Regions from separate parts of the Blautia massiliensis (ex Durand et al. 2017) genome, predicted to be linked through region 2. Evidence: riboswitches for the same ligand, from Rfam matches in the RefSeq annotation. Region 2 holds a riboswitch; each other region holds the start of a gene.

Region 1 (3,405 bases), 1.3 Mb from region 2:
CAGGAGAGATCATCCAGGGGCGCCGCAACGGGAAATTCCAGTACAGGGACTGTGCAGTACTTTATCGGACCAATGCCCAGTCCCGTCTCTTTGAGGAGAAATTTCTCCTGGCAAATGTTCCTTATAAGATTGTTGGCGGCGTGAATTTTTATGCCCGCAAAGAGATCAAGGATCTGTTAAGCTATCTGAAGACCATTGACAATGCCAGTGATGATCTGGCTGTGCGAAGGATCTTAAATGTGCCAAAAAGAGGGATCGGACTCACCAGCATCGGCCGTGTCCAGGACTATGCGGATATGATGAACCTGAGCTTTTACGATGCGCTCCGCGTGGTGGAGGAAGTACCGTCCATTGGCAGGGCAGCAGGAAAGATCAATGATTTTGTATCCTTTATCCAGGGACTGAAAAGTAAGGCAGAGGCCTATACAGTCCGTGAAACCCTGGAAGAGGTCATTGAGCTTACCGGTTATGTGAAGGAACTGGAGGCAGAGAAAACGGAGGAGGCCCAGGCGAGGATCGAAAATATCGATGAGCTGATCTCCAAGACAGAATCCTTCCAGGAAGCCATGGAGGAGGCCGGACAGCCGGCAACACTTTCTGCATTTCTGGAGGAGATCGCACTGGTGGCAGATATCGATTCTGTTGATCCGGATCAGGATTATGTGCTGCTGATGACCCTTCACAGTGCCAAGGGACTGGAATTTCCAAATGTATTTATCGTGGGAATGGAGGACGGTGTTTTTCCGGGATATGCTTCCATCTGGTCCGGTGATCCGTCGGATATCGAGGAGGAGCGAAGGCTCTGTTATGTGGGGATCACCCGTGCCATGAAGGAGCTGACCTTAACCTGTGCAAAACAGCGGATGATCCGTGGGGAGACTCAGTATAACCGTGTGTCACGTTTTGTAAGGGAGGTTCCACGGGAGCTGGTAGATCTTGGACATACCATTCAGGAGAAAAAGCCCAGAGTAGATGATATCGTATCTCCGAAAAGCGCCTATGCCCAGATGAAAATGAATTTCCAGGCAAAAACCAGCCTTCAGAAGAAGGATTTCACCGTTACCAAGGCAGCGAAGCTGGATTACGGAGTGGGTGATACTGTGCGCCATGTGAAATTCGGAGTTGGTATCGTGAAGAATATTGCAGAAGGCGGCCGGGATTACGAGGTAACGGTAGACTTTGACAAAGTCGGCGTGAAAAAAATGTTCGCCGGTTTTGCCAAGCTGAAAAAGATCTGAGAGGGATCTCTCCGGGCAGACTATTTCTGCAAAAAACTGTAAAAATCCGGCCTCAAGGTTGTAATTGGAAAACCGGTATGTTAGAATCAGTATCAGCGTAATTGAATTGCTGTGAAGTGAACAGTATCACCGGCACATATGCTGCCGGATACTGTGAGAGGGAATCGGGTAAAAAGCCTGAGCGGTTGCGGCCACTGTATACAGAAGAAGGGATTTCACATGCCATTGCAGAAACTCATGTGAGAAGGCGAAATCCCGATGTCAGAGAGATTCTGGAGAAAATTCTGATACATCATTCATGATCGGCTAAAAGATGAATGGTGTATCAGTTTTTATTTTGCGGAGTTTTTTCTGAGTCTGTAAGTCAGGAAACCTGCTTGACAGTATGTAAGTGGGAGCTTCCGTACAAAGTGTTCCGTGCAGATTTTATGAAGCCCCATCTTTTCGGTTACCCATAGGCAACAGGAGATAAAACAGGCGAAAAGAGAGGAAATGAAATGAAAAACAAGTATGTATCCACAAGAATCATGGCAATGGTAATGGCAGCGGCAATGACCGTATCTGCAGCTCCGGCTGTTTATGCCGCAGAGAGAGCAGACTCCGAGGCCATCAAGGAAGACAACCAGCCGGCAGCAGAAGACAGTACAGAGTCTGCAGACACCGAAGATTCTTCCGCAGAGGCAACCAAGACAGAATATCCTCTGACCATCACAACCTATGATTACGATGGAAACGAAATCGAAACTACTTATGAAAAAGCACCGGAAAAAGTCCTTGCTGTATATCAGGGAAGCATTGAGACTATGCTCGCACTTGGTCTGGAAGACCACCTGGTAGCTACCGCAGGTCTTGATAATGAAGTTCCGGAAGATCTCAAAGAAGCATTCTCAAAAACAAATTATCTTGACGAATTTACCCCATCCCTTGAAACTGTAACAATGCTGGAGCCGGACATGATCTTATCCTGGAGCTCTCTTTTCTCTGATAAGAATCTGGGAAATGTAACAGACTGGATCGACAAAGGCTGCAGCACCTACTACAACACCAATACTCGTCCGGACGGCGACAGAACACTGGAAAATGAATTCACAGATATCTTAAATATCGGAAAGATCTTCGATGTACAGGACAAAGCACAGGCTATCGTTGATGATGCAAAAGCAGTGATCGACAAAACTCTTACTGCAACTGCAGATGTAAAAGACAAACCAAGCGTAATGGTATTGGAGCCTCTTGGAGATGACATCACAAACTATGGCGTAAAGAGCCTTGGCGGAGATATGGTAACACAGTTAGGCGCAACTCTTGCAAACCCGGATGCTTCCACCGTTGGAAAAGAGGATATCATCGCAGCCAACCCTGACGTGATCTTTGTGGTTTACATGCCATATGCAGGAGATGATCCGGAAACTGTTAAGAACAGCCAGCTTGCAGTGATCCAGGATGATGAGTCCCTGAAGAGCCTTGACGCAGTAAAGAACGGACGTGTTTACCCGATCATGCTCAGTGAGATGTATGCAAGTGCAACACGTACCCAGGACGGAATCGAAACTTTTGCAAAGGGATTATATCCGGACGTAAATCTTGACTGATCGGAGAAAATGCAGTGAAAGAAACAGCTTCACAGAGAAAAAAAGATAAGGTGCTCAGAACATCCATGTATGTGGCAGTTCTCATCGGACTTGCAGGATTCCTTATTTTTTCCATACTTGCAGCCATCACTTTTGGAAATGCGGATCTGTCACTGAAGGATGTATACAGCGTTATCGCTTATAAATTGTTTCATATAAAAAGTCTGTCCGCCTATGCGGAAGGTGCAGTTCATGATGTTGTGTGGCTGATCCGGCTGCCTAGAGTCCTTCTGGCTCTGGCAGTTGGAATGGCTCTTTCCGTGTGCGGCGTGGTGATGCAGGCTATCGTGCAGAACCCGCTGGCAGACCCGTATGTGCTGGGTATCTCATCTGGTGCATCTCTGGGTGCCACACTGGCCATCATGCTTGGAATCGGAAGCTTTCTTGGCGGAAACTCTGTGGGAATCACAGCTTTCATTGGCGCGATGATCACTTCTTTTGCGGTGATCGCCATTGCAAACATGGGTGGAAAGGCAACTTCCGCAAAACTGATCCTTGCGGGAATGGCGGTCAGCGCAGTCTGTTCTGCTTTTTCC
Region 2 (3,405 bases):
GAAGTGCTGTCCCAGAATGGAATGAGCTGCCGCACATTAAGGGATGAGACCTACATTGCCGGAATCACGAAGGATGGCCAGGAACTTGCAGAATTTTCCAACGGACAGAACTCCGGCTGGATGTATACTTTAAATGGAATCCACCCAGATCTTGGAGTAAAAGAGCAGTACCTGGAAGACGGGGATGAGATCGTATTCCATTATACCGATGATTATACCCTGGAACATGACCATGTATGGGACAGCAAATGGAATTTTGATAAGGATGCCCACTGGCATGAGTGTGTTGCCATGTATGGAAAATGTGACATCACGGATAACACGAAAAAGGGTGGTTACCAGAAGCATTCCTATGGAAAAGGAAAGCAGATCAAGGCTGCTACTTATAAGACAACCGGACTGATGAGATATACCTGCCAGGTCTGCGGATACGAAAAGACGGAAACGATTCCTGTAATTGCACATACGCATAAATACACCTGGAAAACTACGGCAAAAGCTACGGTATTCCGTCCGGCGAAGCAGGAAGGAACCTGTTCCCTCTGCGGTAAAAAACAGACACGGAATTATGGAAGCAAATTAAAGGCAACTATAAAACTGAACGTATCCTCCATTACCCTGCAGCGGAAACAGGCCACCACAAAGGTGAAGGTTTCCATGGCATACGGGGATTCCATAAAGTCCTGGGCTTCCAGCAACAAAAAGATCGTGACCGTTGATAAGAACGGAAAGATCAAGGCCGGAACCAAAACAGGAACGGCAAAGATCACCGTTACCTTAAAGAGCGGAAAGAAAGCGACTCTGAAAGTAAAAGTCCAGACTGCAAAGGTAAAGACTACGAAGATCAGCGGTCTCAAGACAAAACTGACCATCAAGAAAGGAAAGAGTGTTACTTTAAAACCGGTGGTCAGCCCGATCACTTCCCAGGAGAAAGTGATCTACAGCTCTTCAAATAAGAAGATTGCAACAGTCAGCTCGAAGGGCGTAGTTAAAGGCCGGAGAAAAGGAACTGTTACCATCACAGTTAAATCTGGAAAGGTTACAAAAAAGATAAAAATTACAGTTAAGTAAACAGAGTAAGGGTGTAAAAGGTATCAAAAATCAAATAGTGTTTTTGGTACCTTTTCATCCGATAGAGGATAATTATGAAGCAACTGAAAAAAATATATTGGAAACGGATCGGGGTAATAGGAATCAGCTGTTTTATGCTTTTGTGGAGCTGTCTCCTTACGAGCTGTGGAATCGGAAAAGGGGATTCCGGAAAGCCTGCTGCCTGTACCATTTCGATAGACTGCCAGACGATCCTTGACAATATCGGTGATCTAAAAGAAACCAAAAAAGAATTTGTCCCGGAAGACGGCTGGATACTTCCGGAAATGGAAGTTAAATTTACTACGGGCGATACCGTATTTGACATCTTAAAAAAAATCTGCGAGGAAAAGAACATCCAGCTCTCTTCCAAATACACCCCGTTATATAAAAGCTATTACGTGGAAGGCATCAATCAGCTTTATGAATTTGACTGCGGAAAAAATTCTGGCTGGATGTACAGTGTAAATGGAGAGTTCCCGAATTATGGGGCTTCCAGTTATAAGCCCAAAGATGGGGATAAGATTGAATGGAAGTATACCTGCAATCTTGGAAGTGATGTTGGAAACCCATACAAAGATAAGAAGTAAAGAAATTGTGAAAAATAGTTAAACTGGTATGAGAAAAAGACCAGAAACATTGGCAAACATTGACAGAAATAAGGCGTATCGTTATAATTAGAATAACAAAAAAATCGAGCGTGGTTCGGCTGATGGCAGCCGATTTAAGGAAATCCGGTGCGATTCCGGAGCTGCTTTTCCCTGTGTGAAATGTATCGAATGAAAAACGCCTTATGAAAGCATTTTGAGCCAGTATATCCAACACGTCAGGCAAAGAATACAAACCTGTAAAAGATATACAGTTTGGTATGAGCCGAACGTTGGAAAGGAGATCATATGCGTTCACAGAATGACAAAGCAACATGGAGTATTTTACGGTTTAATTACCGTACATTTACCGCACAGCTCGCCCGGATGCAAAAAGTGAAAAATGTGTACATTCCGGCAAATATTACATTCATTGGAGAGGAAGCTTTTCATGGATGCAACCGACTGGAACATCTGGAGATACATCATGATCCGGAATATATTGGTTCCCGGATTGTAAATAAAAATTGCACCATATGTTGTAAAAAAGGAAGCAAAGTGGATTTGTACTGTGAAGAGCAGGGATTAAAGAGGGAGTACATTTAAACGTGTTATCAACAAATAAGACCGAGAAAAGAAACAGACAGACTGCGGATCAATCCATCATTGATGCTTTTTCCACATGCCATCCATTTTTGAATTTTTTTTATTTTGCTGTAGTACTGTTATTTACTATGTTTAATCAGCATCCCGTCTTTATCTGCATTTCTTATGCGGGTGCTTTGTCTTATTCCATCTTTCTGCTTGGAGGAAAAAGGACACTTAGGCAAAGCTTTCTCTTTACCCTTCCCAGTCTTTTGATCGTGGCTCTTCTGAATCCACTTTTCAATCATTATGGGGTCACGATGCTATATTATGTAGAAAGCAGTGGAAACTGGATCACTTTGGAGGCCTTAGTCTATGGAGTAGTCCTTGGAGCGGTCATGTTCGTAGTGATCCAGTGGTTTTCCTGTTATAATAAAGTTATGACAAGCGACAAGTTTATTTACCTGTTTGGAAGGCTGATACCGGCCCTTTCCCTGATCCTTTCCATGGCACTTCGCTTTGTCCCCAGATTTACGGGGCAGCTGAAAGTGATCCGGAACGGACAGAAATCCATGGGAAGGGATGTTTCAGAGGGCAGCCTTTTTAACCGTATCCGTGCAGGCTTTAACATGCTGTCGATACTGGTCACCTGGGCTTTGGAAAATGCCATAGAAACTTCGGATTCTATGCGGAGCAGGGGATATGGATTAAAAGGCAGGACTGCTTTTTCCATTTACAAATTTACGAAGAAGGATAAAAGTCTTCTGGCGGTGATGGCAGCTTTATTCCTTGTATTTGCTGCTGGCTGTATGAATGGGGCTTCTTATGCAAGTTATGATCCCCGTATTTTACTTGCTGGTTTTACCATTCAGGGGCATCAGGCTCCGGTATCTGTTCCAGTAGTTGAAGCAATGCTTACATACATCTGTTTCGCATGTTTTTGTTTCCTTCCGGTGATCCTGGATGTGACGGAGACTATCCGTTTTGCCAGAAGCCGGAAGCATTGTGAAACAGATCTGGATATGACTTACAAAAAAATCTACGAAACTCTGGAACAGGAAGGATAATGATTATGAATCTTGTAGAAGTAAAGGAGTTTAGCTTCGCATACCCGGAATGTTCCAGAAAGGTTCTGGACCATGCG
Region 3 (3,405 bases), 1.7 Mb from region 2:
TACTTACACCTGGAAAACAACAAAAGCAACCGTATTCAAACCGGCAGTACAGACAAAAGTCTGCTCCAAATGCGGTTATAAAACAAAGACAACCAGACCTTACGGCAAAAAACTGACTCCAACCCTGAAACTGAACGCAACAAAGATCACTCTGAAAGTAAATCAGTCCACATCCAGAGTGAAAGTAACAGGACTTGCCAACGGTGATGCTGTAAAGGCATGGGGAACTACCAACAAAAAGATCGTAACTGTAAGCAGCAAAGGTGTGATTAAAGCCGGAAAAACAGCTGGTACAGCAAAAGTTTCCGTAACCTTAAAGAGCGGAAAGCAAGCTTATATCACAGTAACTGTTCAGAAATCTACAGTAAAAACAACAAAGATCACAGGTGTAAAATCTGCCCTTACTCTGAAAAAAGGAGCAAAGACAACCCTGAAACCGGTACGTACACCGTTCACATCCGGTGAGAAGATTACTTACACTTCTTCCAATAAGAACGTGGCAACCGTAAGCAGCACAGGTGTGATCACAGCAAAAAAAGCAGGAACAGCAGTGATCACCGTAAAGAGCGGAAGCAAAAAAGTAACATGCAAGGTAACAGTTAAATAAAGCTGTTATCCCCTGAAAAATAAAAGCGGCATTTTTTCACAGAATGAAATGTGAAAAAATGCCGCTTTTGATCATAAATATTCAACTTTAAAATCAAATTCCTTACAATATTCATCTACTTTGGAACCTTTATAACACCGGATGGTACAGGCACGGTTGATGATCCATGGCCCGATAAAATCGGGATCGTGTCGGATCTCCAGATATTTCATACGGTTACATCCGTGGAATACCCATTTGCCGATATAATGGATATTTGTGGGAAGACAGACATAAGTAAGATTCATACACTTAAAAAATGCGCTTTCGTCCAAAAATTCCAGGGACTGGGGAAGATGAAGTTCTTCTATGGCACAAAAATAAAAAGCCTCTTTTCCGATACGTTTCAGACCTTCCGGGAAATCCACGGAACGGAGATTTTTACAGCGGTAAAAAGCACGGTCCTCGATGAGGGTAAGTGCGGAAGACAGCTGAAGGGATTCCAGGGAGGTACACTGTGAAAAAGCTTCGGAGCGGATCCGGGAAATCTGTGAATCATGGGGAAAGATCACACATCCAAGCTTTCGGTTCTCCTGAAAGGCGGCTCTCGGGATAGAAGAAAGTGCCTGAGGAAGAATGACTTTTTTCAGGGAATTACATTGAGAAAATACGTTGGATCCCATATTTTCCACCTGGGTGGGAAGCAATACTTCTTTCAGAAGAGTGCAGCCCTGAAAGGTTCTGGCGCCGATATTTTTAAGCGTGTCCGGAAAACAGACAGAGGAGATCTTGGTCTTTTTCTGAAAAGCTTCCGACGCGATATATTCAATTGGCGCAGGGATCTTTACATTTGAGGAAAGATAGTTTCTTGCATTGTTTTTGGAAATGACACGACTGGATCTGTAATAAGTACCTGACATAAAAAAGTTTCCTTTAACATAAAAAAAGACACCGCATCACAGGCAGATACGATGTCAAAAAAGAATTCTCCATTTATCATACGTGTAATAGCCGGTAGTATTTCCAAGCAGATCTCCTGACTTATGCAGTCACGTTTATCCCCTTCTCATACGATAAAGTACAATGGTTCACGGATAAACTAAGCAAATACAGTAGCACGTCTGTTGAGGATTCTCACCTTATTCCCTTTTAATCCGGTTTTCTGCAGGAAAAAACTGGAACTTGAAAACGTCTATATTTAATATTTTTGGGTGTCTGATTATTATATCACAGAAAAAGGACAGATACAATTGTTTTCCGGGTTTTCGTTTGACAGACAAGAGGAAATAAACTATAATTTCAGTATAAAATTTCATAGAAAAGAAAGACGTGCAAACAGGTGTGATTCCTGTACATGTAAGTGCGATGCCGTACAGTCGGCGGGCGGTTTTTCTTTCATGTAAGGTAGAAGCATTGGTTTGCGCATAGGAACATCTATCAGGTAACGGAATCCCCTTGGAAAAGAGGGATTATTTTCCGTTACCTTTTTTGTTGCTTTTTTTGTGCAGAGAAAAGGAGGAAGAATGGAAAGTAAGAGGAAAAAGACGCTGTTTAATGTGATCATGGTAGTACTGATCCTGGTCATTGCCGGATGCGGAGTGATGGCAGTGGGAAATCTGAAAGGATGGTTTGATAAAGGATCGGACAGCGTTCTTATGACAAAGAACGTAAAAGGTGTGGCCAATATTCAGAGAAACGGTGTGGGCTACGGCCTGGAAAAAAATGTGGCATTGAGAGCCGGAGATATTCTTGAGACGAAGAACGGAACCACAGCGGAGCTTTCAGCCGGAGAAAACAATACACTTTCACTTAACGCAAATACGAAACTTACTGCGGAATCCGTAGAAAAAAACAATTTGAAACTTACTGCGGATCAGGGAGAGGTTTTTGCGGATCTTACGGATTCTGTGGGAAAAGCAGAGATCGCTCTTGATGAAAATACGCTTACCTTTGAGACAGGAGTCTTTTCCGTAAGCGCACAGTCCGGAAGTGGCGCTGTGTATGTATTTAAGGATGAAGTGGAACTGGCCGGAGCGGACGGAAAAACCACAACCGTAACAGCCGGCGAAAGTGCTCAGATGACAAAAAGTGAGGACGGAAGCTGGAAAGTAGAAACAAGTAAGATCTCAGCAGGAGCATTAAATGAATATATGATCCAGCAGCTGCTGGGATGCGCAGATAAAGACAGTTTATGTTTTACACCGGAGGAACTTCAGAAAGTTCTGGATGACAGAGCCGCAGAGAAGAAAGCAGCTCTTGAGAAGAGTTTAAATTCTACAAACAAGATTCCGAAGACTTCAGAAAAATCGGATGATAAAAAGTCTGCAGATGGATCTGCGAAACAGAATTCCGATACAACAGACGGAAATACCGTAGACACTGCAGGCAGCGGAGAGAACACAACACAGGAATATACACCGGATGCTTCTCAGGATGAGACGGATTCTTCCGGAGAAGACACCGCAGGCAGTGATGGAGATGTATCCGATGACGGCAGTTCTGATGATGGTTCCGGTGACGGGGATTCTCAGGATACCAAGCAGTGTACCATCACGATCCTCTGCGATACCATCCTTAATAATATGGACAATCTGACAGCCGGAAAAGAAGCTTATGTGCCGGCAAACGGAGTGATCCTGGATACCAGTACCGTAGAGTTTACAGAGGGAGAAACCGTTTTTGAAGTACTTCAGAGAGTTTGTGAGTACGCCGGAATCCAGCTGGAATATTCCTGGACGCCTATGTATGACAGTTACTATATTCAGGGAATCAACAACCTGTATGAATTTGACTGTGGAGCACAGTCCGGATGGATGTAT
Region 4 (3,405 bases), 1.8 Mb from region 2:
TGGATCTGTTATTTGTGGCGGTTTTTGGCTGGGGTATAGCCGGAGCAGCAGTGGCAACCGTTATCGCACAGGGATTTTCAGCCTTGTACTGTTTGATCGTATTACGTAAAATCCCGGATATCCGCCTGGAAAAGAAGGACTTTTACAGGCAGCCCTCTATGAGTTTGCGGCTTTTGGAACTGGCGGTTCCTCTTGCGGTACAGAATGTGATCATCTCCGTGGGAGGACTTGTGGTACAGTATGTGATCAATGGATTTGGTTTTCTGTTTGTGGCGGGATTTACGGCATCGAACAAGCTGTATGGGGTTTTGGAGATGGCTGCCGTTTCATATGGATATGCTATTACAACCTATGTAGGCCAGAATCTTGGTGCAAAGAAATACCAGAGGATTCGAAAAGGCGTGCGCAGCGGCACTTATATGGCAGTGCTCACTTCGGCTTTCATTTCCGGCATGATGGTACTGTTTGGACGTAATGTACTGTCCCTGTTTGTATCCGGTGAACCGGATCAGACCCGACAGGTATTGGATATAGCATATAAGTATTTGTTTATTATGGCTGTCTTTTTGTGGGTGCTGTATCTGCTGTATGTGTATCGTTCCGCTATCCAGGGCCTGGGTAATACTTTGATTCCGCTTGCCAGCGGCATTGCAGAATTTATAATGCGTGTCAGTGTTGCGCTGCTGCTGCCAAAACTGATCGGCGAAGATGGGATATACTATGCAGAGATCTGTGCATGGAGCAGCGCAGCTGTTTTATTATTCGTAAGTTATATGATCATTATACGGAAATATAAAGAAGTCACCGTTCATACATAATGTTATTTACTTAAGGGATCTATAATAATACAGGCAGAAAATATCCGGGTTTCACTATGAAATGTTCAGATATTTTATATTTGACAAAAAACTATTTATATAAAAAGAAAAGTATGATATTATGATACTTATTCATTGCAACTATGAAAATTGAATAGTCAGAATGGTGTACAAAGTACTTAATAAGGAATCTGGTGAAATGCCAGAACAGCCACCGCTACTGTGACAGGGACGAAAACCAAAATATCACTGGAGAGATCCGGGAAGATGGTAAGTAGGAAGAACTGGAGTCAGGAGACTTGCCTTTTTGACAGAAGAATTCTGATTCGGATGGGATACAGAAGGAATAAGCTCTGCCTGAGGTAGAGGTTTGTTTTTTGTGCTGATATGATGCTGGATCATATCAGCTTTTTTTATTTTAACCGAATAAACAGATGAAAAATGAGGAGAAATGAAAATGGGAAAAGTAATTGCAAAGCGTTTTATATTTATGATTCCGGTAGTGCTGGCGGTTACATTTATTATTTTCATGCTGAGTTTTATATCGGCAGGTGATGCGGCTAGAGCTCTGGCGGAGAAAAAATACGAGCATCCGTCACCGGAGCAGATAGAAGAAGTACGGCATGAGGAAGGACTGGATCAGCCGGTGCTGGTACAATACGGGAAATGGCTGGAGCAAGCACTTCATGGCGATTTTGGAAAATCATATTCTACAAGAAAACCGGCTTTTGAAGAATTAAAAAGATATTTTCCACAGACATTTAAACTGGCAGTTACTTCGTTTTTATTGTTGATGATCGTATCAGTCCCTCTCGGGATTTTGTCGGCAATTTATGAAAACAGAGTTCTGGATAAAGTCATTCGCATTTTGTCGTCCCTCAGTGTATCTATGCCGTCTTTCTGGATCGGTCTGATGCTGCTCTATATATTTGGAGTAAAGCTAAAAGTGATTTCCGTGATCGGAGGAGATGCCGGAGGCATCCCGATTCTTGCGGCATTTGCCATGGATATCAGTTTCTTTGGAATTATGACGAGATTGATCCGTACCAATATGATACAGGTGCTGAAGCAGGATTACATACGTGCCAGCAGAGCTAAGGGATTGTCATCTGTAAATGTAATTTTGCGTCATGGTCTGAAAAATATTCTGATTCCTGTGCTTACACGTCTGGTATCAATTGTGATCGGTTTTTTCTGTGGCTCAGCTGTGATAGAAAGTATTTTTTCAATTCAGGGAATCGGAAATCTGGCATTGAAATCCGTGATCTCAAAAGACACTCCGGTGCTGCAATGCTTTATCTTTATTCTGGCTGTGGGCATTGTAGTATTAAATTTTCTTGTGGATATCGCCTATTCTGCGATTGACCGGCGAATTCAGTTAAAGTAAAGGAGAAGTCATAGAATGGGAAGCAGAAGAAAGCAGAAAACAGAAAAAAGCATGATCCAGAATCTGTACTGGAAACAGGTATTCCAGTCACCGAAAACAAAAATAGGATTGATGGTGGTCATAATTTTTGCATTGGCAGCTATTTTTGCACCTGTACTGGCGCCGCATGATCCACTGCTTGTGAATGTTTCGATAAAATTAAAGAATCCGTCGGCGGCATATCCTTTAGGTACTGATCAGCTGGGACGATGTATTTTATCAAGACTTCTCTGGGGCAGCCGGTATTCACTGAGCTATAGCTTTGCGGTGCTTCTGATCACCGTATGTGTCGGGGTGCCGATCGGACTGTTTGCCGGATATGTAGGTGGAAAAATCGATTCCATAATTATGAGGATCATTGATGTATTTATGGCTATGCCGGTCTTTATTGTGGCACTTGCCATTGCAGGAACCGTAGGAGCCAGCGGCGCTCATCTGATTCTGTCCTTATCGGTCGTATCCTGGGCAGAATATGCAAGGCTTGCCCGGGCATTGACACTTCAGGAAAAAAATAAAAATTATATGACCGCACTAAAAGCCGGCGGCTGCGGCCACGCAAGGATCATATTCCGGCATGTATTGAGAAATATCCTGCCATCTGTGATCGCACTGGCAACAATGGAAATCGGTTCGATCATTCTGTCAATTGCCGGTTTTTCCTTTATCGGCCTTGGAGTGCAGGCACCGACACCGGAATGGGGGATCATGCTCAGTGACAGTAAAAGTTATATCCAGACTTATCCAAGACTGATGTTTTATCCTGGCATACTGATCATGATCATTGTTCTGGCATTTAATTATCTGGGGGAGGGAATACAGAATGGAACAGCCCAAAAATGATGTTCTAAAGGTAAAAAGATTACATGTGGAGTTTCAGACCTCTCACGGAATGGTTCATGCAGTAAAAGATGTCAGCCTGGAAGTAAAGCGCGGAAGGATCCATGCTCTGGTGGGAGAAAGCGGAAGCGGCAAGTCAGTTACCTCTCTGACGATCATGAATCTGCTTGCAGGAAATGGAAAGGTGATATCCGGAGATGTGACACTGAACGAAAAGAGTCTTCTGAAGTTATCAGAAAAAGAAAAGCGACAGTTATACGGAGACAGGATCGGAATGATCTTTCAGGATCCGACCGCTGCTCTTGATCCGCTCTTTACAGTTGA

Evidence for each region. Region 2 has a riboswitch for cobalamin ahead of V9W66_RS19125 (leucine-rich repeat protein). Riboswitches for the same ligand answer to the same signal wherever they lie in the genome.
Region 1: another riboswitch for cobalamin. It lies ahead of V9W66_RS12790 (ABC transporter substrate-binding protein); the one in region 2 lies ahead of V9W66_RS19125 (leucine-rich repeat protein).
Region 3: another riboswitch for cobalamin. It lies ahead of V9W66_RS11090 (leucine-rich repeat domain-containing protein); the one in region 2 lies ahead of V9W66_RS19125 (leucine-rich repeat protein).
Region 4: another riboswitch for cobalamin. It lies ahead of V9W66_RS08555 (ABC transporter permease); the one in region 2 lies ahead of V9W66_RS19125 (leucine-rich repeat protein).

Annotation. Positions count from the first base shown of each region.
Region 1 is NZ_CP146725.1:2,710,672-2,714,076, forward strand. Features, by position in the region: gene pcrA (DNA helicase PcrA) at 1-1,238, shown strand, start outside; cobalamin riboswitch at 1,340-1,629, shown strand; gene V9W66_RS12790 (ABC transporter substrate-binding protein) at 1,736-2,830, shown strand; gene V9W66_RS12795 (FecCD family ABC transporter permease) at 2,845-3,405, shown strand, end outside.
Region 2 is NZ_CP146725.1:4,049,092-4,052,496, forward strand. Features, by position in the region: gene V9W66_RS19115 (Ig-like domain-containing protein) at 1-1,071, shown strand, start outside; gene V9W66_RS19120 (DUF4430 domain-containing protein) at 1,146-1,679, shown strand; cobalamin riboswitch at 1,774-1,929, shown strand; gene V9W66_RS19125 (leucine-rich repeat protein) at 1,986-2,282, shown strand; gene V9W66_RS19130 (energy-coupling factor transporter transmembrane component T) at 2,582-3,328, shown strand; gene V9W66_RS19135 (ABC transporter ATP-binding protein) at 3,334-3,405, shown strand, end outside.
Region 3 is NZ_CP146725.1:2,311,714-2,315,118, forward strand. Features, by position in the region: gene V9W66_RS11085 (DUF4430 domain-containing protein) at 1-607, shown strand, start outside; gene V9W66_RS11090 (leucine-rich repeat domain-containing protein) at 679-1,506, opposite strand; cobalamin riboswitch at 1,596-1,787, opposite strand; gene V9W66_RS11095 (DUF4430 domain-containing protein) at 2,110-3,405, shown strand, end outside.
Region 4 is NZ_CP146725.1:1,793,608-1,797,012, reverse strand. Features, by position in the region: gene V9W66_RS08560 (MATE family efflux transporter) at 1-818, shown strand, start outside; cobalamin riboswitch at 966-1,139, shown strand; gene V9W66_RS08555 (ABC transporter permease) at 1,276-2,205, shown strand; gene nikC (nickel transporter permease) at 2,221-3,084, shown strand; gene V9W66_RS08545 (ABC transporter ATP-binding protein) at 3,065-3,405, shown strand, end outside.